3 regions of the Streptomyces sp. NPDC032940 genome follow, and region 1 is predicted to be linked to each of the others. Evidence: riboswitches for the same ligand, from Rfam matches in the RefSeq annotation. Region 1 holds a riboswitch; each other region holds the start of a gene.

What was found. Region 1 has a riboswitch for cyclic di-AMP ahead of AB0E77_RS28520 (transglycosylase SLT domain-containing protein). Riboswitches for the same ligand answer to the same signal wherever they lie in the genome.
Region 2: it holds a riboswitch for cyclic di-AMP, as region 1 does, so the genes downstream of both, AB0E77_RS23355 (M23 family metallopeptidase) here and AB0E77_RS28520 (transglycosylase SLT domain-containing protein) in region 1, are expected to answer to the same signal.
Region 3: it holds a riboswitch for cyclic di-AMP, as region 1 does, so the genes downstream of both, AB0E77_RS28985 (M23 family metallopeptidase) here and AB0E77_RS28520 (transglycosylase SLT domain-containing protein) in region 1, are expected to answer to the same signal.

Annotation. Positions count from the first base shown of each region.
Region 1 covers NZ_JBEZVJ010000030.1:57,776-67,217, reverse strand. Annotated here, with positions in the region: gene AB0E77_RS28530 (DUF2092 domain-containing protein) at 1-227, opposite strand, end outside; gene AB0E77_RS28525 (polyprenyl synthetase family protein) at 555-1,565, opposite strand; cyclic di-AMP (ydaO/yuaA leader) riboswitch at 2,254-2,457, shown strand; gene AB0E77_RS28520 (transglycosylase SLT domain-containing protein) at 2,461-2,952, shown strand; gene AB0E77_RS28515 (HAD family hydrolase) at 2,916-3,812, opposite strand; gene AB0E77_RS28510 (GNAT family N-acetyltransferase) at 4,047-5,111, shown strand; gene AB0E77_RS28505 (glycosyltransferase) at 5,143-6,483, shown strand; gene AB0E77_RS28500 (polysaccharide deacetylase family protein) at 6,663-7,418, shown strand; gene AB0E77_RS28495 (hypothetical protein) at 7,512-9,407, shown strand; gene AB0E77_RS28490 (hypothetical protein) at 9,433-9,442, shown strand, end outside.
Region 2 covers NZ_JBEZVJ010000021.1:12,697-22,138, reverse strand. Annotated here, with positions in the region: gene AB0E77_RS23370 (dihydrofolate reductase family protein) at 1-965, shown strand, start outside; tRNA gene AB0E77_RS23365 (tRNA-Met) at 1,018-1,091, shown strand; gene AB0E77_RS23360 (PP2C family protein-serine/threonine phosphatase) at 1,252-2,457, shown strand; cyclic di-AMP (ydaO/yuaA leader) riboswitch at 2,701-2,857, shown strand; gene AB0E77_RS23355 (M23 family metallopeptidase) at 2,869-3,900, shown strand; gene AB0E77_RS23350 (aldo/keto reductase) at 4,059-5,003, shown strand; gene AB0E77_RS23345 (PrsW family glutamic-type intramembrane protease) at 5,022-6,416, opposite strand; gene trmB (tRNA (guanosine(46)-N7)-methyltransferase TrmB) at 6,427-7,224, opposite strand; gene lhgO (L-2-hydroxyglutarate oxidase) at 7,453-8,664, opposite strand; gene AB0E77_RS23330 (MFS transporter) at 8,759-9,442, opposite strand, start outside.
Region 3 covers NZ_JBEZVJ010000032.1:16,315-25,756, forward strand. Annotated here, with positions in the region: gene AB0E77_RS28965 (GTP-binding protein) at 1-457, shown strand, start outside; gene AB0E77_RS28970 (DNA topoisomerase IV subunit A) at 454-2,910, opposite strand; gene AB0E77_RS28975 (pitrilysin family protein) at 3,208-4,602, shown strand; gene AB0E77_RS28980 (pitrilysin family protein) at 4,599-5,987, shown strand; cyclic di-AMP (ydaO/yuaA leader) riboswitch at 6,178-6,341, shown strand; gene AB0E77_RS28985 (M23 family metallopeptidase) at 6,354-7,118, shown strand; gene AB0E77_RS28990 (GntR family transcriptional regulator) at 7,350-8,042, shown strand; gene AB0E77_RS28995 (HPr family phosphocarrier protein) at 8,159-8,440, opposite strand; gene AB0E77_RS29000 (GNAT family N-acetyltransferase) at 8,616-9,442, shown strand, end outside.

The DNA.
Region 1 (9,442 bases):
AGCTGCTGGACGTCCGACCGGGCGATCTTCTCGATGAGCTGCTGGGCCGTCACCTCGGGCAGGTCCGGGTCGCCGGAGTCGGCGAGCGCGGGGACGAGCCCGATGGTGGCGGCTGCCACGCCCATCACCGCGACCGGGACGACGTACCGCGCGGCCCTGCGCCGTCCGGCGCGCGGCTCCTCGCCTCCCCCTGCGGTCGTGCTGTCGTCGGAATCGATCGGTGCCATGTGTGCCCTACCTCCGTCGTCGGCGGCGGCTGTCTCGCGACCTCGCACGTGTTCACCCGTGAGCCGCCATTCTCACCCGAATCGGTGAGGAGTGGTGTTTTTCCGTGGTGTCCATCTGACCAAATCGGCCGGGAGGAAGCGTCAGACCGCGGACTCAACTCCGCGTACTCCTGCGGGATGACACGGAGGAGCGGAACCTCCCCCGTCCACTAGGGGAGGGGCGCCGCGCCGCGAGGACGCCCTGGCGGGGTGAAGGACCGACGAGGTGAAGGACCGGCGGGGTGAAAGGCCGACGGGGTGAAAGGCCGACGGGGTGACGGCCGGGGCTCAGCCGGCCCGGTGCACCACCGCGTCGCACAGCTCGATCAGCGCGGCCTTCGCGTCGCACTCCTGCAGCGGGGCCAGCGCCGACCGGGCGTCCTTCGCGTACCGGACGGTGTCCCGCCGCGCCTGTTCGAGCGCGGGGTGGGCACGCAGCAGGCGCAGCGCCTCGGCGTGCCGTGCGTCGTCGCTCAGGTCGGAGTCGAGCAGCTCGCACAGGGCGAGGTCCTCGGCGAGCCCCAGCCGGGCGGCCCGCTCGCGCAGCCGCAGCACCGGCAAGGTGGGGATGCCCTCACGCAGGTCCGTGCCCGGTGTCTTGCCGGACTCGTGGGAGTCGGAGGCGATGTCCAGGACGTCGTCCGCGAGCTGGAAGGCGACGCCGAGCCGCTCGCCGTACTGGGTCAGCGTGTCCACGACGGTCTCGTCGGCGCCGGACATCATCGCGCCGAACCGGCAGGAGACCGCGACCAGCGATCCCGTCTTGCCGCCGAGCACGTCGAGGTAGTGGTCGACCGGGTCCCGTCCGTCCTGCGGTCCGGCCGTCTCCAGGATCTGGCCGGTGACGAGCCGCTCGAACGCCAGGGCCTGCACGCGGACGGCCTCGGGACCGAGGTCGGCGAGGATCTGGGAGGCGCGGGCGAACAGGAAGTCGCCGGTGAGGACCGCGACCGAGTTGTCCCAGCGGGTGTTCGCGCTGGGCACGCCGCGGCGCACGGCGGCCTCGTCCATCACGTCGTCGTGGTACAGCGTGGCGAGGTGGGTCAGCTCCACGACCACGGCCGACGGCACGATGCCGGGCGCGTAGGGGTCGCCGAACCGGGACGCGAGCATCACGAGCAGCGGCCGGAACCGCTTGCCGCCGGCCCGCACCAGGTGCTGGGCGGCCTCCGTGATGAACGGCACCTCACTCTTGGTTGCCTCAAGCAACCCTTCCTCGACGGCCGCCAACCCGGTCTGGACATCGGCTTCCAGAGCCTGGTCCCGCACGCTCAGCCCGAACGGCCCGACGACGGTCACGAGGGGTCTCCTGTCTGCTGGTGTCTACTGGCGATTACCTGGTTTGTCGATAGGTCGCTGCCACCACTCAAGTCAGCGTATCCGGTCACGTTTCGATCACCGCTAGCGCCCACCGTTACAGCCCGGTCGGTATCGGATCATGCGCGGTATGTTTTTGATCAGGTGATATGAGCAGATATCGACCTATATCGCCAGAGAGGCGCGAAACGGGACACCACATACCCAAAGCTGCCATCCCGGACGCCATCACCCCTCCCGACGGACCGCACTGCGGGAACGTCACCCATTCGGCATCCGCCCCTCGACCCCCGAACGAGTGCCCGTCCAGCACCTCTGGACACCAGCCCGAGCCGTCGCCGACGGGGTGCGCCACAGGCTCCGCACAGGCCCGTGCGGCAGCCTCGGTCCCGCCCCTCGCCTAAACGCCTCCCCTCGAGGGCCGGTTGGCCACTAGTTGGCCCTAATGCCCGTTTTGCCACCCTTGTTGAGGCCCGTGAGTTGGCTCACGCCGCCACTCCCACCCGCACCCACGCCGCGAGCACCGCCAACCCTTTGCCCCGTAGGCGAGTTGACCCTTGGCAGTCGCAAAGTATCAAGCACCCCAAACCCCCCAGACCAAGGTCAACAGGCATGTCGGGTGATTCCTGCACTTGTTCCGGACATGTGCTCTCGCATACGTTCCCGGCCTGTCAGGCGGACGCCGAATCCTGCCACCGCCCCGACACCAGTCATCCACTCGAACACTCGCAGGCAGGAGCGGGGGACCCAGGTAAGTCGCCGTGCCGGTCACCACCGGAGCGGCTAGGGGTGAAGCCGTGCCCGTCAGGGCCCGGCCGGGCACCTCCCCGCCCGAACCCGACAGCTCACCTCGCAGGCGTTGGAGAGGGACACACACATGCCTGCCAACGGTCAGAACCGTCACGCCCGGACCAGCCGCATCGCCCGCAAGCTCGCCGTCGCCGGCACCGGCGCCGCCGTGCTCGCCCTTCCGCTCATCGGCGCCGCCACCGCGTCCGCCGCCACCCCGGCCGCCACCACCACCGCCACCGCGGCGACCACGGCGTACCCGGACAACCTCGACGGCTGGATCCGCGAGTCGCTGGACATCATGGCCCAGCACGGGATCCCCGGGTCGTACGACGGCATCTACCGCAACATCATGCGCGAGTCGTCCGGCAACCCGTTCGCGATCAACAACTGGGACATCAACGCCATCAACGGCACCCCGTCCAAGGGCCTGCTCCAGGTGATCGACCCGACCTTCCAGGCCTACCACGTCGCAGGCACCTCCTGGGACTCCTACGACCCGGTCGCCAACATCACCGCCGCCTGCAACTACGCGGCCGACCGCTACGGCTCGATCGACAACGTCTTCAGCGCGTACTGATCCGTACCCCCCGCAGTGAGCCGTGACCAGGTCCCGTCGGCGGACGGGACCTGGCCGGCTCCGAAGATCCGTTCGAGGACGACGGCCACGCCGTCGTCCTCGTTCGTCGTGGTGACCTCGTCCGCGACCGCCTTGAGTTCGGGGTGGGCGCCCGCCATGGCGACCCCGCGGGCCGCCCAGTGGAACATGGGGATGTCGTTGGGCATGTCCCCGAAGGCGATCGTCCGTCCCCGGCTCACCCCCAGGCGCTCCGCGGCGAGCGCCAGTCCGGTCGCCTTGGTGACGCCGCACGGCTGGAGCTCCACCGTCCCCGGCCCCGACATCGTCACCGTCGCCAGCGAGCCGACCACCGCGCGCGCCGTCGCCGCCAGCTCGTCGTCCGTGAGGTCCGGGTGGCGCAGCAGCACCTTGCTGATCGGCGCGCTCCACAGCTCGTCGCGCCGGTCCACCCGCACCGCGGGCAGGGTCGGGTGGGGCATCAGATAGCCCGGCTCGATGAGGGTCATCCCGTCGACCCCGTCCTGGTCGACCGCGGCGTACACCTCACCCACCTCGGCCTCGATCTTGCCGAGCGCGGTCTCCGCCAGCTCCCGGTCCAGGGTGACCGACCACAGCATCCGGTGCGCGCCGGCGTCGTACACCTGCGCGCCCTGCCCGCACACCGCGAGCCCCGTGCAGCCGAGGACGTCGAGCAGGGAGCGCACCCTCGGTGCCGGGCGTCCCGTCACCACCAGGTGCCGCGCCCCGGCCCGGGCCACCCGTGCCAGCGCGGCCAGCGACCGGTCGGAGACGGTGTCGTCGCCGCGCAGCAGCGTTCCGTCGAGGTCGGTGGCGACGAGGGCATATGCGGTGCGGTCCATGATCAGAGAATACGGACACCGCACCTGTCCGACTCACCCCACGACCGGATGCGCACGAGGACGTTCGCAGGTGTCCGAAACCTGACGCAACACCGTCTAAAGGCGGTTAAAGGCCTGTGCACCAGTTGGCAACAACATGCTCCGCCTTCTACCCTCCGGGCGGCCCCGGGGGTACCTTCCTTCTGTCCAGGGGGACTTGATCGGGGGGTCGGGTTGAACGGCGGACGTGTACGTGTGCTCAGGCCGGGGGAGCTGAGCGAGGGGGAACGGGAGCGCTGGCGCGCGCTGCGCGCCGCATCGAGGTCGCCGCGCAATCCGTTCATGGAACCGGAGTTCACCGAGGCCGTGGGCCGGGTGCGGCCCGGGGCGCGGGTGGCGGTGCTGGACGAGGGCGGTGCGGCCGCCGGTTTCCTGCCGCACGAGCGCGGACCGCTGGGCCAGGGCCGCGCGATCGGACTCGGCGTCTCGGACTGCCAGGGCGCCGTGCTGCGGCCCGGCCTCGTCCCGGACACCCGCCGACTGCTGCGGGCCTGTTCGCTGTCGAGCCTCGCCTTCGACAACCTGGAGGCCGAACAGGGCCTGTTCGTGCCGTACGCCGCCGAGGAGCACACCACCTACGTCATCGACGTGGAGAAGGGGTACGAGGCGTACGAGAGCGTGCTGCGCGCCCAGTCCCCGAAGTTCCTGAAGACCACCCTCGCCAAGGAGCGCAGGCTGGGACGGCAGGTCGGGGACGTGCGCTTCGTCTTCGACGAACGGGAACCGGCCGCGCTGCGCACGCTCATGGAGTGGAAGTCGGCGCAGTACCGCAGGACGGGACGCCGGGACCGGTTCGCGCAGGAGTGGATCACCCGGCTCGTCGGGCGGCTCGCCGAGACCCGAGCGCCCCAGTGCACGGGCACGCTGTCGGTGCTCTACGCCGGCGAGCGGCCCCTCGCCGCCCACTTCGGGCTGCGCTCCGCGTCGGTCCTGGCCTGCTGGTTCCCGGCGTACGACCCGGACTTCGCGAAGTACTCGCCGGGTCTGGTGCTGCATCTGCGGATGGCCGAGGCCGCCGCCGCCGAGGGGATCGGTCTGCTCGACATGGGGCGGGGCGCGGCGGAGTACAAGGACTCGCTGAAGACCGGCGAACTGCCCGTGTACGAGGGGACGGCGACGCGTCCGGGGGCGGGCGCCGCGCTGCAGTGGCTCGGCCGCGAGCCTGCCCGCCGCGCGCACAGCTTCGTGCGCGGCCGGCCACGGCTGGCGTCGCTCGCGGCACGCACGCTGAAGGGGGCGGCCCGGCTGCGCCGGCCGTGACCGAGAAGGCAACCACTAGGGGGGTGGGCGCATGGCCGGAGCAGGGCGTGCGCGGCGGGAGACACGACAGGAGATCGAGAGGTTCCTCGGCATCGAGCCGGTGCAGGTCGCCGAGCTGGACCTCGGGGAGGCGGAGGAGGCGGGCCTCAGACCGGGTCCGGGCAGTCCGCCGGTGACGTCCGGCGCGGTGTTCGTCCTGGTCCGCAGGAAGGGCCGGCCCGTGGGCACGCTGCTCGGGCGGGTACCGGAGGGGGCGGACCCGGTGCGGACGCTGGCGGGGCCGGCCCGACGCCTGTGTCCGGCGGGGCCGGACGGGGCGGTGACCGGGGCCGCGTCCGGGCCACCTGCGGTGCCGCCGTCCGCCCCGCCCTCCGCGAGTGTCGTCGTCGCCACGCGGGAGCGGGCCAGGCAGCTCGCCCGGGCGCTCGACTCGCTGCTCGCGCAGGACCACCCGGACGCCGAGATCGTCGTCGTCGACAACGCCCCGGTGACCCGTGAGACGCGGGAGCTGGTCGAGCGCAAGTACGCCGAGCGCGTGCGGTACGTGTGCGAGCCGGTCCCCGGACTCGCCCTCGCCCACAACCGGGGCCTGGCCGCCGCCCGGGGCGAGGTGGTCGCCTTCACCGACGACGACGTGGTCGCCGACCCGCGCTGGCTCACCGAGCTGACCGCGCCCTTCGCCGCCGACCCCCGCCTGGGCTGCGTCACGGGGCTGATCCTGCCCGCGCGGCTGCGCACCCCGGCCCAGGTGCTGCTGGAGAGCCACGGCGGCTTCGCGAAGGGCTTCACCCCACGCACGTACGACCCGGCGCACCCGCCCGCAGGCGAACCGCTGTTCCCGTTCACCGCGGGACGCTTCGGCTCCGGCGCCAACATGGCCTTCCGTACGGCGGCGCTGCGCGCGGCCGGCGGTTTCGACCCGGCGACCGGTGCGGGCACGCACGCGCGGGGCGGTGACGACCTCTACGGCTTCGTGCGCGTCCTCGCCCAGGGCGCGCGGCTGCACTACACCCCGACGGCCCTGGTGTGGCACCACCACCGGGAGACCTGGCGGGACCTGGAGACCCAGGCGTACGGCTACGGCGCGGGGCTCACCGCGTACCTGACGGCGATCCTGGTGAACCGGCCGGCGCTGCTGCCGGCGTTCCTGGCCCGGCTGCCGCGCGGGCTGGCCCACGCGCGCGTGCTGACCGCCGTCCGCGACACCGACAGCGGCGCGGACGGCGGCGGCGTACCGGGCGGCCACGACGAACGGACCCACCCGTGGCCACGGCGGTTGTCGCGGCTCCAGCGGCGGGGGATGGTCTACGGGCCGGTGGGCTATCTGCGGGCCCGGTACGCCCTGCGATCCGCGCTCAGGGGGACGAGATGACGACGACGGGCGACCGCGGCGAGGACGCACCGGACGGCAGAACACCGGTAGGCGACAGGACAGGAGCGGGTGGCAGCGCGGGGGCGAGTGGCAGCGCGGGGGCGAGTGGCAGCGCGGGGACGGGTGGCAGCGCGGGGGCGGGGTACGACTGCATTCCCGTCCTCCTCTATCACGCCGTGATGGACGAGCCGCCCGACTGGATCGCCGAGTTCACCGTCGGACCGCGGGAGTTCGCCGCACACCTGGACGCGATCGTCGACAGCGGGCGCACCCCGGTCACCATCGGCGCGGTCGCCGACCACTTCGCCGGCCGGGCGCCCCTGCCGCCCCGGCCCGTGCTGCTGACCTTCGACGACGGCTTCGCCGACCTGCCGGGCCCGACCGCCGAGGCGCTCGCCGACCGCTCGCTGCCGGCCACCGCCTACCTCACCACCGGGGCCGTCACTCCGGGCGGCCGCAGCCTGCTGCCGCCCGCGCCGATGATGACCCTCGGCCAGGCCGCCGAGCTGGAGCGCGCCGGGATGGAGATCGGCAGCCACACCGTCACCCACGCCCAGCTGGACACCCTGTCCGGCAAGGCCCTGGCGTACGAACTGCGCGTGTCGAAGGACATGCTGGAGGACGCCCTCGGCCGTCCGGTGCGCCACCTCGCCTATCCGCACGGCTACAACAGCCCGCGCGTGCGCGCCATGTCGGCCCGCGCCGGCTACGAGACGGCCACCGCCGTACGGCACGCGCTCAGCTCCGACCGCGACGAGCGGTACCGCATCGCCCGCCTCATCGTGCGCCGCGGCCACACCGTCGCGGACGTCCGGGCCTGGCTGTCGGGCGGCGGGGCCCGGGTGGCGCCGTACCGGGACGGGCCGAGGACGGTCGGCTGGCGGTGGTACCGCCGGGCCCGGGCCGTCGTCCGCGGCCCCGTCTTCGCCGGCTGAGGCAGGTCTGGGCCCGAAGAGGCCGAGTCTGACGATTTTGGTGTGAAAAGCAAGGACAATTCCTATAGTTGACCTGGGGAGGGGAGTCTCAACGTGCAGCACCATGTGCCCGTACCGACCGCCGAGAGCAGCGCGCTGCCCGCCCCCGACCCCGTCACCGGGCCGGGGCGCGCGGGCCGGGGCCCGTCCCGTCTTCCCGCCGCCGGCCTGCTGACCCTGCTGCTCGCGGCCTGCCTGTGGATCTACGCCCTGCCCCGCATCGGCTTCCGGGAGATGGGCGACTACGGCCTGCTGGACCGGCTGCCCGTCGCCTACTACCTGTCGCTGCTCGTCCTCACCGCGGGCTTCGTCCTCAGTCTGCGGCGCGCCGCCGCCGCGCCGTGGTGGCCGGCCGCGCACTGCGCCGCGCTGCTCCTCGCCCTCAAGGCGCCCCCGGCGGTGCTGTACGACGCGGTGCGCTACCCGTGGTCGTCCAAGCACGACGCCGTCGTCAACACGCTGCTGGCCAACGGCGAACTGCGCCCGGGGGCGGCCCTGTCGGGCAACATGTCCGCGTACGACCAGTGGCCCGGATTCTTCACCCTCAACGCGGGCCTCACCCGCGCCCTGGGCGTGGAGAGCGCCGCCGCGTACGCGAACTGGGCGCCGATCGTCCTCGGCCTGCTGATGATCCCGGTGCTGGTCCTGATCTACCGCACCTTCAGCCGGGACTGGCGGCTGGTGTGGACCGCCGTCTGGATCTTCCAGCTCGCCAACTGGGTGGGCCAGGACTACTTCGCCCCGCAGGGGCTCGCCTATCTGCTGCACCTGACGGTCCTCGCGGTGGTGCTGCGGCACTTCGTGCGCCCCGGCTCGGCCGGGCGGCTGCGCGACCGCGGCTTCCTCGACCCGGCGGCCGCCGCGGTGCCGCCGCCCACGAACACCCGACAGCGCGCCGTCTGCGTCGTGGTCCTCGCCCCGCTGATCGCCGCGGTCAACGCGACGCACCAGCTGACCCCGGTGATGCTCTGCGTCTGCCTGCTCGCGCTCAGCCTGACCCGCCGCTACCGCAACCTCGGGCTGCTGGCCGTCACCGGGCTGCTGATGCTGGCCTGGGACCTCACGATGGGGCGGCCCCTGTTCGTGGAGACGCTGTCCACCCTGAAGGAGTCGCTCGGCGAGCTGACCCAGAACTCCCGCGCGGGCTACGCGGGCCGGCTCACCGGTCCCGGTCCCGAGCTCGCGGGCCGGGCCAACGTGCTGATGGTCCTCACGATCGTCGTCCTCGCCGGCGTGGCCGTCGTGCTGCGGCGCCGGCTGACCCGCAGCGCACTGCCCCTGCTGCTGGTCTCCGCCGCACCCGTACCGCTGTTCGCCGTCAACGACTACGGCGGCGAAATGCTCTTCCGCGTCTACCTGTTCGGTCTGCCCGGTGCCGCCTTCTTCGCCGCCGCCGCACTGGTCCCGGCCGCCACGGGAGCCCGCCGCCCCGCCCGGGCGAAGGTCCTGCGCGACAGGGCCGCGGCCGTCGCCCTGCCCGCCGTGCTGCTGGTGCTGCTGGCCGGCTTCCTGCCGTCGTACTACGGCAAGGAGAAGATGTACTACACGCCGCCCGAGGAGACCGCCCTGGTCACCCGGGCCCTCGACAGCGCCCCCGAGGGCTCGCTGATCCTCGCCACCACCGGCTCCTTCCCGCAGGCACTGCACCGCTACGACCGGCTGGAGCACTGGTACTTCGCCGAGCAGGAGCTGCCCGAGAACGAGAAGATGCTGAGGGATCCGGCCCGTTACCTCGCCGAGGGGATCCCGCCGGGGACCACGACGTACGTCATCCTCACCCGCACCCAGGACATCTACACCGCCGGAGAGGGCCTGTTGCCGGCCGGCGGCTTCGAGACGCTGCGGACGAAGCTGACCGCCTCGCCGCTCTTCGCGACGGTCGAGGACCGTCCGTACGGCGTCGTCCTGGAGTACCGGCCGGCCGGCCGCCGAACGACCACATCGCCGTGACGACGAAGGGCAGTCAGGTCAGTCCATGAACACCA
Region 2 (9,442 bases), on a different contig from region 1:
ACAATCCGCGGTTGCTGGTGAACTCCGCCGGGCGGAGGGCCGGGCGGGTGGCCGCGGGGAAGCCGGAGTATCCGCTGAAGGTGACGGTCAGCGGGTCCGGTGAACTGGATCCGGCGGCGGCCTTCTGGCACACCGGGGGCGACAAGGTGCTGCTGACCACCGACGAGGGCGCCCGGCGGGCTCATGCGCTCGGGATCGCCGCACAGGTCCTGCCGCTCGGGGAGACGCTCGAGTGGGGGGTGGCGCTGGAGCAGTTGTACGAGCGCCGGGGCGTGCGGCGGCTCATGGTGGAGGGGGGCGGGACCGTGCACACCCAGTTGCTCCAGCAGGGGCTCGCCGACGAGCTCCAGCTCGTGCTCGCTCCGCTGTTCGTGGGGGACCCGGCAGCGCCCCGGCTGTTCGGGCCCGGCGCCTACCAGGGCGGGCGGCTGCGGCTCGTGGAGACGCGGCGGATCGAGGACGTCGTGCTGACGCGCTACCTGCCGACCGCACCCGGGGCCGGCGACCGCGTCGTCGCCGCCGACCGGCACTGGCTGGCGCTCGCCTGTGAGCTGGCCGAGCTGTGTCCGCCGTCGGACACCGCGTTCAGTGTGGGGGCCGTCGTGGTCGCCGCCGACGGGAGCGAGCTGGCGCGGGGGCATTCGCGGGAGGGCGGCGACCCGGTCGTGCACGCCGAGGAGGCCGCGCTGGCCAAGGTCGACCCCGCCGATCCGCGGCTCGCGGCCGCCACGGTCTACAGCAGCCTGGAACCGTGCGCCCGCCGTGCCTCCCGGCCCGCCTCCTGCGCCCGGCTGATCCTCGACGCCGGGGTGCGCCGGGTGGTCACGGCCTGGCGGGAACCGGACACGTTCGTGCCGGGGGCCGACGGCAGCGGGGTGCTCGCCGCGGGGGGCGCCGTCGTCGCCGTCCTGCCCGAGCAGGAGGCGGCGGCGAAGGGGCCCAACCGTCATCTGCTGGGCTCCTGAGATACGCGTGTGCGTCCTGCCCCCGACATGACGTACACTGGAGACACAACGACGCGGGGTGGAGCAGCTCGGTAGCTCGCTGGGCTCATAACCCAGAGGTCGCAGGTTCAAATCCTGTCCCCGCTACTCAAGGCCGAAGGCCGGAATCCTCAGGGATTCCGGCCTTCGGTGTGTCCGGACCTCCGTCACCCGCCCGGCCCTCACGGCTCGCTCCCTGCCCCTCCTCCGGGAAACCTGGAGGCCGGGACGGCAAGCGGCGTGGACGTGCAGGGGTGGCGGGAGACGCATGGTGCGGCCAGGTGAGGTGGACGACGAGGGACCGTATGCCGGTGCCCGCGGCCGCATGCCCGGCGATCCCGTGCCCGACCCCGGCCTCGGCACCGCCCCGACGCCCGTAGCGCCCGCGCGAGCCGCCCGGCGACGGACCCCGTACACCCGGGTCTTCGTGCGCCTGCTCCCCGCCCTGCTGCTCGCCGTCGCCATCCTGTACGACGTCTTCACCCCCCGCTACTTCACCGCCGGCCCCCTCTACACGGCCGCGCCCCTGGTCGCCGCGCCCCTCTACTCGCGCCGCGGCACCGTGCTCACCGCCGTCGCCGTGGTCGCCACCGTCATCGGGCTCCAGCTGAGCAAGGGCGTCATGCACTATGTGGACTCGCTCACCGAGCTGATCACCATCGCGACGGTCGCCGCCCTCGCCGTCTTCGTGAACGCCTTCGTCCGGCGCACCGACGAGCGCCTCGCCTCCGCCCGCGAGATCGCCGAGGCCGCCCAGCGCGCCGTGCTGCCCCCGCCCGCCGAGCGGATCGGCAGCTTCGAGATCGCCGCCTGTTACGAGGCGGCGCAGGCCGACGCCTTCATCGGCGGCGACCTGTACGCGGTGCAGGACAGCGCGCACGGCGTCCGGCTCATCGTCGGCGACGTGCGCGGCAAGGGCATGGGTGCGGTGGCCGCCGTCGCCGTGGTGATCGGTGCCTTCCGGGAGGCCGCCGAGCAGGAGGCGTCGCTGGAGGCGGTCGCACAGCGGCTGGAGCGGGCACTGGCGCGCGAGGGGGCCCGGCGGGACGGTCTCGACGCCTTCGAGGGGTTCACCACCGCCGTCCTCGCCGAGCTCCCGCACGGCGACGGCGTCGTCCGTGTCGTCAACCGCGGCCACCCGCCCCCGATGCTGCTGCACACCGACGGCACCGTGCACCCGGTCCAGGCCAGGGAGTTCGCGTTGCCGCTCGGCATGGGCGAGCTGGGCGTGTGGCCCGACCGCGCCGAGCAGGCCGGCTTTCCCGGCGGCGCCACACTGCTGCTGTACACCGACGGGCTGTCCGAGGCCCGCGACGCCCGTGGCCGGTTCTACGACCCCCGCGCGCGGCTGGCCGGCCGGGTCTTCCCGCACCCGTCCCACCTGCTCGGCACCCTCGCCGACGATGTGCGGCGGCACGCCGGGGGCGGCCTGACGGACGACATGGCGCTGCTCGCCGTACGCCGGCGGCCTTGATCAGGATCACGTGTGGTGACGATGCAACCCCCCTCCGCACAGCATCTGATGCGCCGTCGTAAACGCGTGATGTGAAGTCGTGACCTGAGGGGCGGTCAAGTCGCCCGGATTTTCGCCCTCGTGAGGGGTACGTCCAGGCCGGGATCCTTAATGATCAAGCCGAACGGCTTGGAATCGGCACCTCGCGTCTATTAACGTTCGATAACGCAGCGCGGTCGTCCCAGCCGTCACAGAAGGCGGCTCCGTGCGCACGCGCCGAATCCCGTGAGGGAACCGGGGAACCACCACTTTGGGGTGAATCGGGCGTATGCCGCCGTGGAGACACGGCGCGTATACGCGCGTAGGAGACCTTCCTGCTCCGAACCCGTCAGCTAACCCGGTAGGCGGAAGGAAGGAAAGGAGTACGCCCACGTGGCGTCCAACCGGCCTGCCCCCGAGGCCCCGTTCGTGCCCAGCACGCACGACACCGAACCCTTCGGCTACGACGGCTACCGCGCCGAAGAGGGCCCCTGGGAGGAGTGGAATCCCACCGCGGAGTCCATCCGTCCCGTACGCGGCCGGCACCGCGTCGCCAAGCAGCGCGGCGGACTCGCCCGCAGTTCCACCGTCCTCGGCGTCGGTGTCATAGCGGCCGTCGGGGCGGGCGGCATGGCCAGCGCCCAGACCGGCAAGCCGCCGGTGTCGATCTCGCTGCCCGATCTGCCGAACGTCGGCTCGCTCATCTCCGACGACGAGCCGGAGCCCCAGGGTTCCGCCGCCCCGCTCAGCAGCGTCGGCGTGACCGCCGGCGACACCGCCGAGGGCACCGCCGACGCCGGTGAGGTCCTGCGGGCGCGCATCATGCAGCAGGCCGAGCAGCAGCAGGTGCAGGTCGAGAACAAGGCCGCCGCGGAAGCCGCCGCCAAGGCCGAGAAGGAGGCCGCCGAGGCCGCCGCCAAGGCGGAGAAGGAGGCCGAGGCCAAGGCCGCCGCCGCCAAGAAGAAGGCGGAGGAGGAGGCCGCGAAGAAGGCGGAGGCCGAGCGGCTCGCCGAGCTGGCCAAGCAGTACACGCTTCCGACCTCCTCGTACACGATCACCTCCACCTTCGGCCAGGCCGGTTCCATGTGGTCCTCCGGGTACCACACCGGCCTCGACTTCGCCGCGCCCACGGGCACCCTCATCAAGGCCGTGCACACCGGCACGATCACCGAGGCGGGCTGGGCCGGCGCCTACGGCTACCGCACGATCCTGACCCTGGACGACGGCACCGAGCTGTGGTTCTGCCACCAGTCGTCGATCAGCGTCAGCGTCGGCCAGAAGGTCAACACCGGAGACGTCATCGGCCGCGTGGGCGCCACGGGCAACGTCACCGGGCCGCACCTCCACTTCGAGGTCCACGCGGACGGCGCCGAGGGCGGCATCGACCCGACGGCATGGCTGCAGGGCAAGGGCCTCAGCATCTGACGACGCGCCCTCCCACACGGCACGACGACCCCTGCGGACCCCGGCGGTCCTGACGGCGACCCCCCGACGTCAGGGCTGCCGGTCTTCGCGTGCTCCGGGTGCCGGCGCCGGTGCCGATGCTGGAATGATCGGCTCCGGGCCGTGTGTTGTCCTCGGACATGACTTCTCTGCGCAATCTCGGCTCCTCCGACCTCGAGGTCTTCCCGCTCTCCCTCGGCGGCAACGTCTTCGGCTGGACCGCCGACCGGGACACCTCCTTCGCCGTCCTCGACGCCTACACCGCCGCCGGCGGCAACTTCATCGACACCGCCGACTCCTACTCCGCGTGGGTCGAGGGCAACAGCGGCGGCGAGTCCGAGACCCTCATCGGCGAGTGGCTCGCGGCACGCGGCAACCGCGCCGACGTGGTGATCGCCACGAAGGTCAGCCAGCACCCGGAGTACCCGGGCCTGTCCGCCGCCAACATCAAGTCCGCCGCCGATGCCTCGCTGCGCCGCCTGGGCACCGACCACATCGACCTCTACTACACCCACTTCGACAAGCCCGAGGTGCCGGTCGAGGAGATCATCGGCGCTCTCGACGAACTGGTGCGCGCGGGCAAGGTCCGCCACATCGCCGCCTCCAACATCACGGCCGAGCGGCTCGCCGCGTCCCTGGAGTTCTCCGACCGCGAGGGCCTCGCCCGGTACGTGGCCCTCCAGCCTCACTACAACCTGGTCTCGCGCGACACGTACGAGGGCGGACTGCGCGACCTCGCCGAGCGGGCCGGCCTGGCCGCCGTGCCGTACTACGCCCTCGCGTCCGGCTTCCTCACCGGCAAGTACCGGCCCGGTACGGCCGTCGACAGCCCGCGGGCGGGCGGTGCCGCCAAGCACCTGGAGAGCGAGCGCGGGCGGCGGGTGCTCACCGCGCTGGACGAGATCTCCGAGGCCCATGGCGTGCCGGTCGCCACGGTCGCCCTGGCCTGGCTGGCGGCCCAGCCGACGGTGGCGGCGCCGATCGCGTCCGCGCGGACGGTGGAACAGCTGCCGGCGCTGCTGGGAGTGGCGGAACTGGAGCTGACGGGGGCGGAGGTGCGCAGGCTGACGGAGGCGTCGGCCTGAGGGGCTTTCCCGCCGCTGCTACGACCGGTACGGGTTCGGGGGCGGGTACGCGGAGTACGCCGTGTACGGGGCGTGGACGGGCATGGCGTAGGCGGTCGGGTACGGGGGCTGCGCGGTGTGGGGGGCGTGGCCGGGATACGGGACGGGCGCGGGTGCCGCGTGCGTCCCGTACGGCGGCCAGTGCGGTGCGAGCACCGGGACGGGCGGCGCCGTGGCCCGGGCCGCGTGGTCCAGTGCGGGGCGTGCCGTGTCCCGCCGGCGCCACAGCTCGGTCAGCAGTTCCCGCTCCCGGGCGACGTAGTCCGCGCCCGCCCGGCCCCGGCGTCCGCGGTGCCGCAGGAACGCCAGCGAGGTCGCGTACGCCTCGTACTCCGCCACCGCCCGTGCCGCCGGCCTCCCGGCGTGCCGGCGGGCGTGCCGCCGGGCGATGCGGCGGGCCCGCATCGAGCCGAGCGTGAACGGCTCGGCCGGGGCCAGCCAGCCGGCCACCGCGTAGACGGGCAGCTCGGCCCGTACGGCGGCGAGTTCACGCTGCCGGGTCCAGATCGCCAGCCAGGTCAGCAGGCCGAAGGCCGGCACCATGAACGCCGCGTACACGGCGAAGAAGCCGTACTCGCCGAGCGAGGCCGAGCCGTTCCACAGCGCGTGCACGCCCATCGCCAGCAGCAGGCCGGACAGGGGGAGCAGCACGCGCCGCAGGCGCCGACGGGCGGGGGCGAGCGCGGCGAAGCCGAAGCCGATGCCGGTGAGCACCGTGAACAGCGGGTGGGCGAACGGCGACAGGACGACGCGGACGAAGAAGGTCGCCGCGGTCACCGAGGCGAAGCCCCGGTCGCCGGTGAGCTGGTCGGTGCCGAAGGCGGTGCCGAGGTAGAGGATGTTCTCGGTGAAGGCGAAGCCCGTGGCGGTGACGCCGGCTGTGACGACGCCGTCGACGATGCCGGTGAAGTGCCGCCTGCGGAAGAGGAAGACCAGCAGGACGGCGGCGGCCTTGGCGGACTCCTCCACGACCGGCGCTATCACCGTGGCGCCCAGGGTGTCCGCGCCGGTGGGGTCGGCGGTGGCCGTCGCTATCCATCTCGTCGCGAAGCTGTTGGCGACGATCGCGATCAGCGCTGCCGCGCACGCGCCCCAGGCGAAGCAGAACAGCAGGTTCCGCCAGGGGCCGGGATCGACCCGGTCCAGCCAGCGGAAGGCGGCTATGAGCAGCGGTACGGGGAAGACCGCGAGCCCGAGGCCCACCAGGAACCCCTCGTCGCCGGTCTGTTCGCGCACCAGGGCCAGGATGACCAGGCCGGAGAGCGCGAGCAGGGTGACCAGCGCGCCGTAACGCACCCAGGTGCGCTGCCACCAGTGCGGACGCGTCTGCGGATGTGTGGGCGGATGCGTCGGATACGGGGGACAGGTGGCCACGGCATGGACCCTAACCGGTGGGGGGTTGCTCCTGTACGCGACGGAAGAGCAGGTCGTTCACCACATGACCCTTGTCCAGTCCCTGGCCCTCGAAACGGGTCAGCGGGCGGTGGGCGGGGCGCGGCGCGAAACCGCCGTCGGGCACGGTGTTCTCGAAATCGGGGTGCGCGGTGAGGACCTCGAGCATCTGCTCCGCGTACGGCTCCCAGTCGGTGGCACAGTGCACGATGCCGCCCGGTGCGATGCGGGACGCGGCCAGGGTCAGGAACTCCGGCTGGATCAGGCGGCGCTTGTGGTGCCGCTTCTTCGGCCAGGGGTCGGGGAAGTAGACGCGCAGCCCGGAGAGGGAGCCGGGTGCGAGCATCTCGCGCAGGAGGATGATCGCGTCGCCGTTGCCCACGCGGATGTTGGACAGGCCGTTCCGGTCGGCGAGGCCGAGCAGGTTTCCCTGGCCGGGGGTGTGGACGTCCACGGCGAGGATGTTGGTGTCCGGGTCGGCGGCGGCCATCTGAGCGGTGGCCTCGCCCATGCCGAAGCCGATCTCCAGGACGACGGGAGCGGCGTTCCCGAACAACTCGGTGAGTTCGATGATCCGCTGCCCGTCGATGTCCAGGCCCCACTTCGGCCACAGCCGCTGCAGCGCGTCCGCCTGACCGGCGGTGACCCGGCTCCGGCGCGGCTGGAAGCTCCGGATGCGCCGCTCGAAGTGGGACCCGGCGGGATCCGCCTTCGGCCCATCGGGAAACCGCGGCTCCCCCTTGGCACGAACCGGCTGCGGGGTCTCGGGAACATGACGTGATTCAGACACAGTGCCTAGATTTTACGGCCTTCGCCCGGGACACAGCTGCGGGCAGCCATGCCGCCCCGGCCCGCGGGCAGTCGTGTCTCCCCCGGGCCTGAACGGCCTGGAACGTGCCCCCAGGGGCGGCACGGGCGGGCGCTGGGGCCCCTCTGGGGGAGGCGCCCCGCAGCGCGGGGCCACGCGATCCGCCCCCGCCCAGCTTCGGCGCCGGGCACCCCGCCGACACCGGGGACGTCACGCCCCCGCCAGAGCGGCCAGCGCCCGCCGCCCCACCTCCCGCCCGATCGGCAGCGCCGCCGTCGCCGCAGGAGACGGCGCGTTCAGCACATGCACCGCCCGCACCCCCTCCTTGATCAGGAAGTCGTCCACCAGCGTCCCGTCCGCCAGCACCGCCTGCGCCCGCACGCCCGCCGGCGACTCCACCAGGTCGCCCTCCGTCACCGCCGGCAACAGCCTGCGCACCGCCGATGTGAACGCCCCCTTGGACAGCGAACGCCGCAGCTCCCCGGCGCCGTATCTCCAGTGGCGCCGGGCGATGTGCCACGAGCCCGGCCAGGCCAGCGTGGCGCCCAGCTCGCGGGGCCGGACCACACCCCAGCCGTACCCCTCGCGGGCGAGCGCCGGCACCGCGTTGGGACCGACGTGCACGCTGCCGTCGATGCCGCGGGTCAGATGCACCCCGAGGAACGGGAACGCCGGGTCCGGCACCGGATAGACCAGGCCGCGCACCAGCTCCGGCCGCGCCAGCTCGTAGTACTCGCCCCGGAAGGGCACGATCCGCATCCCCGGGTCGTCCCCCGTCATCCGCGCGACCTCGTCGCAGTGCAGGCCGGCGCAGTTGACCAGGACCCGGGCGCGGATCACGTCGCCGGTGCGGGTGCGGACGGCGACGCCGAGGTCCGGGCGCCGGTCGATGCGCAGGACCTCCGCCCCGTAGCGGATCTCCGCGCCCGAGGCCCGCGCCAGCTGCCGTGCCACTTTGGCGTAGTCGCAGACGCCGGTCGTCCCGACGTGTATGGCCGCCAGGCCCCGGACCTCCGGCTCGTACTCGTGGATCTGGGCCGCGCCCAGCTCCCGCACGGGGATGCCGTTCTCCCGGCCGCGCTGCACGAGCGCGTGCAGCCGGGGCAGCTCGGCCCGGTCGGTGGCGACGATCAGCTTGCCGGTGACCGCGTGGTCGATGCCGTACTCCGCGCAGAACTTGACCATCTCGGCGGCACCCCGCACCGCGTAGCGCGCCTTCAGGGAGCCCGGGCGGTAGTAGATGCCGCTGTGGATCACCCCGCTGTTGCGGCCCGTCTGGTGGCGGGCCGGTCCGGGCTCCTTCTCCAGCACCGTCACCCGGGTGCCCGGCGCGGTGCGCGTGATCGCGTACGCCGTGGACAGGCCGACGATCCCGCCGCCGATCACCAGCACGTCGCAGTCGTATGCGATCCCGGTCCGCACGTGTCCCACCTCCCGGTCCCTTCCCGGTCCGTCTCCCGGCTCCGATAGTGCACTGCGCCACTGACAATGCCCTCAAACCCGTGCGGCGCCGGAGTCAGGCGGGCGTCACCAGGAGCGGCCGGGCGCGCTCGCGCAGCTCGACCACCCGGGGCTCGTCGCCGTACGGCTCCAGGCGGTGCAGGAGATCCTTGACGTACTCGGTGGTGCGGGCCGAGGAGATGCGCCCGGCGACCTCGACCGCCCGCACACCCTGCTCGCAGGCCGCGTCCAGGTTGCCGGACTCCAGCTCGGCCACCGCCGAGACGACGAGCCTGAGGCCGTGCGAGCGTACGAACTCCTCCGTCGGCTGCGACAGGGCCTGCTCGGTGAAGCGGCGGACCTGGCGTGGTGCCTTCAGGTCGCGGTAGCACTCGGCCGCGTCGGCGGCGAACCGGTCGTAGGAGTAGAAGCCCAGCCACGTCGGATCGTTGTCGCCCGGGCGGGCGCGTTCCAGCCAGCTCTCGGCGGACTTCAGGGCGGCGCCCGCCGCCGGTGCGTCGCCCGCGCGCGCGTGGGCGCGGGCCTCGACCAGGCGGAAGAAGCTCATCGTGCGGGCCGTGGCCAGTCCGCGGTTGCGTTCCAGGGCGGCCTGGGCGAGGTCCACGCCCTCGTCGCCGAAACCGCGGTAGGTGGCCTGGAGGGACATGGAGGCGAGGACGTACCCGCCGAGCGGGACGTCGGCCGCCGCGCGGGCCAGGCGCAGGGCCTGGATGTAGTACCGCTGGGCGGCTTCCTGCTG
Region 3 (9,442 bases), on a different contig from region 1:
GCACGACCACGGCCCGGGCGACGCCGATCCCGGCCATCTGCACACCGCCTACGACAGCGTGTCCTTCGTCTCCGACGTGCCCCTCGACCCGCGCCGGCTGATGCGGTTCCTGGACAGCAGGCCCGAGGGGCTGTACCGGATCAAGGGCTACGTGGACTTCGGGCCGCACGACAGGCGCAACCGGTACGCCGTCCACGCCGTCGGACGCTTCCTGCGTTTCTACCCGCAGCCCTGGGCGTCCGCCGGCCCGCGCCTCACCCAGCTCGTCCTGATCGGCGCCGGCATCGATGCCTCCGCGCTCGGCAGGGAACTCGACGCGTGCCGCAGCGACGCCCCCCACGCCGACGAACACGGCATGTGGGGCGTCCTGCGCTACGTACCGGACCCGGAGGACGGCACCCCGGAGGACGGCGACCCGGCGGAGCCGGGCGGCGAGGAGCCGCCGCTCACCTCCTAGGCGGGGCCCGCCACCACCGCCACCGTCTTCGGCAACGACACGCCCGAGCCGTCGCGGCGCGGGTCGATCTCCGGAAGCTGGGCCGGTGTGCCGTTCTTCTGCGAGGCACGCGCCGGGGTCGGGCCCGCCCAGGCCAGGGCCAGACAGTCCTCGCCCTTCAGGAACCGCTGGCAGCGCACGCCACCCGTGGCCCGGCCCTTGCGCGGATACTGGTCGAAGGGGGTCAGCTTGGCCGTGGTCTGGACGGAGTCGTCCAGCGTGCCCCGCGACCCCGCGACCGTGAAGACGACCGCGTCCGCCGCCGGGTCCACCGCCGTGAACGAGATGACCTTCGCGCCCTCGGCGAGCTTGATGCCCGCCACACCGCCCGCCGGCCGGCCCTGGGGACGGACCTGCGAGGCCTGGTAGCGCAGCAGCTGTGCGTCGTCCGTGATGAAGACCAGGTCCTCCTCGCCGGTGCGCAGCTCGGCCGCGCCGACGATCCGGTCGCCGTCCTTCAGTGTGATGACCTCCAACTCGTCCTTGTTGGACGGGTAGTCGGGCACCACACGCTTGACGACGCCCTGCAGGGTGCCGAGCGCCAGGCCCGGCGAGGACTCGTCCAGCGTGGTCAGGCAGACGACCGTCTCGTCGTCCTCCAGGGACACGAACTCGGCGAGGGGCGCGCCGCCCGACAGGTTCGGCGTCGGCAGCGGGTCCGGGAGCTGGGGGAGGTCGACCACGTTCACCCGCAGCAGCCGCCCGCCGGAGGTCACCACGCCGATCTCGCCGCGGGCCGTGGCGGGCACCGCCGACACGATCAGGTCGTGCTTGACGCGCTTGGCACCGGCCTCCGTGACGAGCGGCTCGTCGTCCGCCGTGCGGGCCAGCAGGCCCGTCGAGGACAGCAGCACCCGGCACGGGTCGTCCGCCACCTGGAGCGACACGGCGGCCACCGGGGTGCCGGCCGACTCCAGCAGGAGCGTACGCCGGTCGGTGCCGAACTTCTTGGCCACCGCCGCCAGTTCGCCCGAGACCAGCTTGCGCAGCTCCGCATCCGACTCGAGGATCCGGGTCAGCTCCTCGATCTCCGCGTTCAGCCGGTCCTTCTCCGCCTCGAGCTCGATGCGGTCGTACTTGGTCAGCCGACGCAGCGGCGTGTCCAGGATGTACTGGGTCTGGACGTCGCTCAGCGAGAATCGGTCGATCAGGCGCTGCTTGGCCTGCGCAGAGTTCTCGCTGGAGCGGATGAGGCGGATGACCTCGTCGATGTCGACCAGGGCGGTGAGCAGGCCCTCGACCAGGTGGAGCCGGTCGCGCCGCTTGCCGCGGCGGAACTCGCTGCGGCGCCGCACCACGTTGAACCGGTGGTCGAGGTAGACCTCCAGCAGCTCCTTGAGCCCGAGCGTGAGGGGCTGGCCGTCGACCAGGGCGACGTTGTTGATGCCGAAGGACTCCTCCATCGGCGTCAGCTTGTAGAGCTGCTCCAGCACCGCCTCCGGCACGAAGCCGTTCTTGATCTCGATGACCAGGCGCAGTCCGTGCTCGCGGTCGGTGAGGTCCTTGACGTCCGCGATGCCCTGGAGCTTCTTGGAGCCGACCAGGTCCTTGATCTTCGCGATCACCTTCTCGGGGCCGACCGCGAAGGGCAGCTCGGTGACGACCAGGCCCTTGCGGCGGGCCGTCACGGTCTCCACGGACACCGTCGCGCGGATCTTGAACGTGCCGCGGCCCGTCTCGTACGCGTCCCGGATGCCGGAGAGGCCGACGATCCGGCCGCCGGTGGGCAGGTCGGGGCCCGGCACGTGCTTCATCAGGGCTTCGAGGTCGGCGTTCGGATACCGGATCAGATGCCGGGCGGCCGCGATGACCTCGCGCAGGTTGTGCGGCGGCATGTTCGTGGCCATGCCGACCGCGATGCCGGAGGCGCCGTTGACCAGCAGGTTCGGGAAGGCGGCGGGCAGGGCCACCGGCTCCTGCTCCTGGCCGTCGTAGTTGGGGCCGAAGTCGACGGTGTCCTCGTCGATGGACTCCGTCATCAGACCGGCTGCCTCGGCCATCCGGCACTCGGTGTACCGCATGGCGGCCGGCGGGTCGTCGTTGCCCAGCGAGCCGAAGTTGCCGTGGCCGTCGACCAGCGGCACGCGCATGGAGAAGGGCTGCGCCATGCGCACCAGCGCGTCGTAGATCGACGCGTCGCCGTGCGGGTGCAGCTTGCCCATGACCTCGCCGACGACACGGGCGCACTTCACATAGCCGCGCTCGGGCCGCAGGCCCATCTCGCTCATCTGGTACACGATGCGGCGGTGCACCGGCTTGAGGCCGTCGCGGGCGTCCGGGAGCGCACGGGAGTAGATGACCGAGTACGCGTACTCGAGGAAGGAGCCCTGCATCTCGTCGACGACGTCGATGTCGAGGATCTTCTCCTCGTACGAGTCGTCGGGCGGCGGGGTCTTCGTACTACGGCGGGCCATCGCTGCCGGCTCCTTGCTGAAGCGTGAACGGTGATCTGACGCGGTCCATTGTGGACCGCGGCACTGACAGCGACCGACCAGGACCCGTCACGGGCTGCCCGGCCCGGCGCTGCCCGCAGGGTACGCCCTCGCTCCGCGGCCTCGTCCCCGGCGGCCCGCCGAACCGTTCTCGCTCTCGGCGTACGCGGCCCGGGAACTCCACCGGTGGCCCGCACGCTTGCATACAGTGGCAGGACCGGCGGAATTCCGCAGTTCCGCCGACGGCTCCACCGAAATTCTGCGAGCGAAGGGACGTACATGCCCATGGGTCACACGGCCACAGCCCAGGCAGGCTCCGGCGGCCTGACAGCGACCGAGCACCGCCTGGCCAACGGCCTGCGCGTGGTGCTCTCCGAGGACCACCTGACCCCGGTCGCGGCGGTGTGCCTCTGGTACGACGTCGGCTCGCGCCACGAAGTCAAGGGGCGTACCGGCCTGGCTCACCTTTTCGAGCACCTGATGTTCCAGGGCTCCGCCCAGGTCAAGGGCAACGGGCACTTCGAGCTGGTGCAGGGAGCCGGCGGCTCGCTCAACGGCACCACCAGCTTCGAGCGCACCAACTACTTCGAGACGATGCCCGCCCACCAGCTGGAGCTCGCCCTCTGGCTGGAGGCCGACCGCATGGGCTCCCTGCTCACCGCCCTCGACGACGAGTCCATGGAGAACCAGCGGGACGTCGTCAAGAACGAGCGCCGCCAGCGCTACGACAACGTGCCCTACGGCACCGCCTTCGAGAGGCTCACCGCCCTCGCGTACCCGGAGGGCCACCCCTACCACCACACGCCGATCGGCTCGATGGCGGACCTGGACGCGGCGACGCTGGAGGACGCGCGCGCGTTCTTCCGCACCTACTACGCGCCGAACAACGCGGTGCTGTCCGTCGTCGGCGACATCGACCCCGAGCAGACGCTCGCCTGGATCGAGAAGTACTTCGGCTCCATCCCCTCGCACGACGGCAAGCAGCCCCCGCGGGACGGTTCGCTGCCCGACGTCATGGGCGAGGAGCTGCGCGAGGTCGTCGAGGAGGAGGTCCCGGCCCGCGCCCTGATGGCGGCCTACCGCCTTCCGGAGGACGGCACGCGCGCGTGCGACGCGGCCGACCTGGCCCTCACCGTCCTGGGCGGCGGCGAGTCGTCCCGCCTGTACAACCGGCTCGTACGGCGCGACCGCACGGCCGTGGCCGCAAGCTTCGGCGTCCTGCGGCTGGCCGGGGCGCCCTCCCTGGGCTGGCTGGACGTGAAGACCTCCGGTGACGTCGAGGTGCCCGTCATCGAGTCCGCCATCGACGAGGAGCTCGCCCGGTTCGCCGAGGAGGGCCCCACGGCCGAGGAGATGGAGCGCGCCCAGGCCCAGTTGGAGCGCGAGTGGCTGGACCGGCTCGGCACGGTCGCCGGCCGCGCCGACGAACTGTGCCGGTACGCCGTCCTGTTCGGCGACCCGCAGCTCGCCCTCACCGCCGTGCAGCGGGTGCTCGAGGTGACGGCCGAGGAGGTCCAGGAGGTCGCCAAGGCCCGCCTGCGCCCCGACAACCGCGCGGTCCTCGTCTACGAGCCCACCGCCCCGGCCGACGACGCCGACTCCGACACGACCACCGTCACCGTCTCGGTGACCGACGCCGGCTCCACCGACGAGAACGAGGAGGCGGCCAAGTGACCGAGCTCGCCACCATGGAATTCCACCCCCGGCCGCAGGCCGGCGAGCCCAAGCCGTGGGCGTTCCCGGCCCCCGAGCGGGGCAGCCTCGACAACGGCCTCACCGTGCTGCGCTGCCACCGCCCGGGCCAGCAGGTCGTCGCCGTCGAGGTGTCGCTGAACGCCCCGCTGGAAGCCGAGCCCGCCGGTCTGGACGGCGTGGCCACCATCATGGCGCGCGCGTTCTCCGAGGGCACCGACAAGCACTCCGCGGAGGAGTTCGCCGCCGAGCTGGAGCGCTGCGGCGCCACCCTCGACGCGCACGCGGACCACCCCGGTGTCCGGCTCAGCCTGGAGGTGCCCGTCTCGCGCCTGGCCAAGGCCCTCGGTCTGGTCGCCGACGCGCTCCGGGCGCCCGCGTTCGCGGACAGCGAGGTCGAGCGGCTGGTGCGCAACCGGCTCGACGAGATCCCGCACGAGCTGGCCAACCCCTCGCGCCGCGCCGCCAAGGAGCTCTCCAAGGAGCTGTTCCCGGCCGACTCGCGGATGTCCCGTCCGCGCCAGGGCACCGAGGAGACGGTAGCGGCCATCGACGCGGCGGCCGTCCGCGCCTTCTACGAGAAGCACGTCCGCCCCGCCACGGCCACCGCCGTGGTCGTCGGCGACCTCACCGGCGTCGACCTCGACGCGCTGCTCGGCGAGACCCTCGGCGCGTGGACCGGCTCCGCCGCCGAGCCGCGCCCCGTGCCGCCGGTGACCGCCGACGACACCGGACGGGTCGTCATCGTGGACCGTCCCGGCGCCGTCCAGACGCAGCTGCTGATCGGCCGCACCGGACCCGACCGGCACGACCGCGTCTGGCCCGCGCAGGTGCTCGGCACGTACTGCCTCGGCGGCACCCTCACCTCGCGCCTGGACCGCGTCCTGCGCGAGGAGAAGGGATACACCTACGGTGTCCGGTCGTTCGGTCAGGTGATGCGGTCCGCGCCCGACGGTACGGGCGCCTCGCTGCTGGCCATCAGCGGCTCGGTCGACACGCCCAACACCGGCCCGGCGCTGCAGGACCTGTGGACGGTGCTGCGCACGCTCGCCGAGGGCGGGCTCACCGACGCCGAGCGCGATGTCGCCGTGCAGAACCTGGTGGGCGTGGCGCCGCTGAAGTACGAGACGGCGGCGGCCGTCGCCGCCACGCTGGCCGACCAGGTCGAGCAGCACCTGCCCGACGACTACCAGGCCACGCTGTACCGCCAACTCGCCGCCACCGGCACCGTGGAGGCGACCGCGGCCGTCGTCAGCGCCTTCCCGGCGGACCGTCTGGTGACGGTCCTCGTCGGTGACGCGGCGCAGATCAAGGAGCCCGTCGAAGCCCTCGGCATCGGCGAAGTCACCGTCGTGGCCGCCGAGTAGTGGCACGCGCGCGCACGGCCCTGGTGACCGGAACGTCACCAGGGCCGTGTCATGTCCGAATTGGGGGAGAGGCTGCCCGTCTGCCCTGTGGCGTGCGCTACAAAAACCCTGTTGCGTTTGAGGATTGAAGACAGCCGCGTTTAGCGTCGTCCGGGCTGTTCGTCAGGCAGTGCGCCGCACCCGCGGCACCGGACAGTCATCGCCGAGTCCCCGTACGGCGCGAGCCAGGGGAGCCGGGGACCCATCGCAGTCCCTGGGGTGAATCGGACGCCCGCGCGTCAGCGAGGGGGTCCGTAGGAGACCTTCCACCTCCGAACCCGTCAGCTAACCCGGTAGGCGAGAGGGAAGGAAAGGACCAGCCTCTACATGGCGTTCACGCGCGCCACCGGTAAGCACCGCCGCCCCAGCCGCATGCACCGCACCACCGCCCGCGCGGCGGGCGTCGCGGCCCTCGCCACCACCGGCGTCGTCGGCACCCTCGCGGCCCCGGCCCTCGCCGCCGAGCCCGAGGCCGAGCAGACCGGACTCACCCCGGTCGTCAGCATCGGCGACTCCCTGGCCGAGGAGATCGACGCCCAGGCCACCGCGCAGGAGCAGGCCGCCCTGGACGCCGCCGCCCGCGAGGCGGCGATGGAGGCGGCGCGCGAGCGGGCCGCCGAAGCGGCCAAGGAGGCCCGCGAGGCCAAGGAACGGGCAGCGCGCGAGGCCGAGCGCCAGCGCCTGAACACCTTCGTCGCGCCGATCACCGCCTCCTACGTGTCCACCGCGTACCAGGCCGGCAGCTCCCTGTGGTCCTCCGGCAGCCACACCGGCATCGACTTCCACGCCTCGACCGGCACCACGGTGCACGCGGTCGGCGTCGGCACCGTCGTCGAGGCCGGCTGGGGCGGGGCGTACGGCAACCAGGTCGTGATCCGGATGCACGACGGCACGTACACCCAGTACGGCCACCTGTCGTCCGTCGGCGTCTCGGTCGGCCAGTCGGTCGAGCCCGGCCAGCAGATCGGCCTCTCGGGCGCCACCGGGAACGTCACCGGCCCCCACCTGCACTTCGAGGCCCGCACGAGCCCGGAGTACGGCTCGGACATGGATCCCGTCGCCTACCTCCGCTCCCACGGCGTGGACCTCTGACGACGGACGGTACGTTCCGCACGGCATCCCGAAGGCCCCGGCTCCCCGAGCCGGGGCCTTCGGGCCTTCCGGTCCCGCCGTCACCGTTTCCCGCCCGTTTCCGAAACGTGAATGCCCAAAAAATATCCCTGAATTCCCGCCCGCCGTCCGAAAGCGCGGCTCATTGGCCTAGAGTCACGAAAACACGCGTCCATCGTCGACGTTTCACGGGGATCAAGGCGGAGGTCGGACATGCGTATTCCGGCACACTCGGTGTGCACGGCGATCAGGGACGACATCGTCGCCGGTGTCCACGGCCGCGGCAGCCGGCTCACCGAGGAACTGCTCGCCCGCCGCTACGGCGTCTCCCGCGTCCCCGTCCGCGAGGCGCTGCGCACCCTGGAGGCCGAGGGCTTCGTGGTGACCCGGCGGCACGCGGGCGCGTGCGTCGCGGAACCGACCGAGCAGGAGGCCGCCGACCTGCTCGAGACCCGCACGCTGCTGGAGCCCCTCGGCGCATCCCGCGCGGCCCGGCGCCGCACCGAGGCCCATCTCAAGGTGCTGCGCGGCCTGGTCAGGCTGGGTCAGGAGCGTTCGCGGCAGGGTCACGGCGAGGACCTGCGCGCGCTGGGCGGCTGGTTCCACGAGACCCTCGCACGGGCGGCCGGCAGCCCCTCGCTCACGGCGATGCTGACCCAGCTGCGCCGCAAGATCGACTGGATGTACCTCGTGGAGACGCCGCACGGCGCGGCGGAGCACTGGGCGGAGCACGGCGCGGTCGTCGACGCCGTGGCACGCGGCGACGGAGACCGCGCGCGGGCGCTCATGGCGCTGCACGTCGAACGGTCGGCGGCGGCGCACCGGCTGCGCTTCGTCCCGGGCGACAGCCCGGACGGTGTGAGGAACGCGCAACGTCCCGTAAACATTTCGACCCTGCGGAATTAACACGGGTGCCGTATACAAAAGAAGGGCAATGCAGGGGCTGTTCTTCGCTGCCCGAAAAGGGAAAAGGAAAAGGCCCGCCCGGTTTTCCCGGCGGGCCTTTTCCGTGTGCCGTCACATCAGACGGTCTCGGGGAGCTCCTCGAGACCCTCGGAGACCAGCTTCGCCAGCCGGTCCAGGGCGGCGTCCGCGCCCTCGGCGTCGGAGGCGAGGACGATCTCCTCGCCGCCCTGGGCGCCCAGGCCCAGGACGGCCAGCATGGAGGCCGCGTTGACGGGGTTGCCGTCGGCCTTGGCGATCGTCACCGGGACGCCTGTGGCCGTGGCGGCTCGGACGAAGATGGAGGCGGGGCGGGCGTGGAGACCCTCGGCCCAGCCGACGTTGACGCGGCGCTCAGCCATGTGTTGCTGCCCTTCAGGTGTGCAGGTTGTCTAGACCAGTTTCCCACATCGTGAAGCATGGCCGGACGGCTGTGCGCCGCCCGGGGCGGTCGTCGGACCGCGGCCTCGGCCCGACCTTCCGTCCTCCACAGACTGCCCCGCGCCGTTGTCGTACGCGAGCCGTACTCTGGGGCCCATGCAGACCTCGTCGGACCGGCACGAGTACCCCGCCCACTGGGAGGCCGACGTGGTGCTGCGCGACGGCGGCACCGCGCGCGTCCGCCCCATCACCGTTGATGACGCCGAGCGCCTGGTCAGCTTCTACGAGCAGGTCTCCGACGAGTCGAAGTACTACCGCTTCTTCGCGCCGTACCCTCGCCTGTCCGCCAAGGACGTCCACCGCTTCACGCACCACGACTTTGTGGACCGGGTGGGACTCGCGGCCACGATCGGCGGCGAGTTCATCGCCACCGTACGCTACGACCGGATCGGCGCCGGGGGAGCGCCCGCGTCGTCCCCGGCCGACGAGGCCGAGGTCGCCTTCCTCGTCCAGGACGCCCACCAGGGCCGGGGCGTCGCCTCCGCGCTCCTGGAGCACATCGCGGCCGTCGCCCGGGAGCGCGGCATCCGGCGCTTCGCCGCCGAGGTGCTGCCCGCGAACACCAAAATGATCAAGGTGTTCATGGATGCCGGGTACACCCAGAAGCGCAGCTTCGAGGACGGCGTGGTCCGCCTGGAGTTCGACCTCGAGCCCACCGACCGCTCGCTCGCCGTGCAGTACGCGCGGGAGCAGCGCGCGGAGGCCCGCTCGGTGCAGCGTCTGCTGCAGCCCGGCTCCGTCGCCGTCGTCGGTACCGGCCGCGCCCCCGGCGGCGTCGGCCGCAGCGTCCTCGGCAACCTCCGGGACGCCGGCTACACCGGCCGGCTCCACGCCGTGAACAAGGCCTTCCCCGAGGACCTGAAGGAGCTCGACGGGGTGCCGGCCCACCGCTCGGTGCGCGAGGTCGACGGCCCCGTCGACCT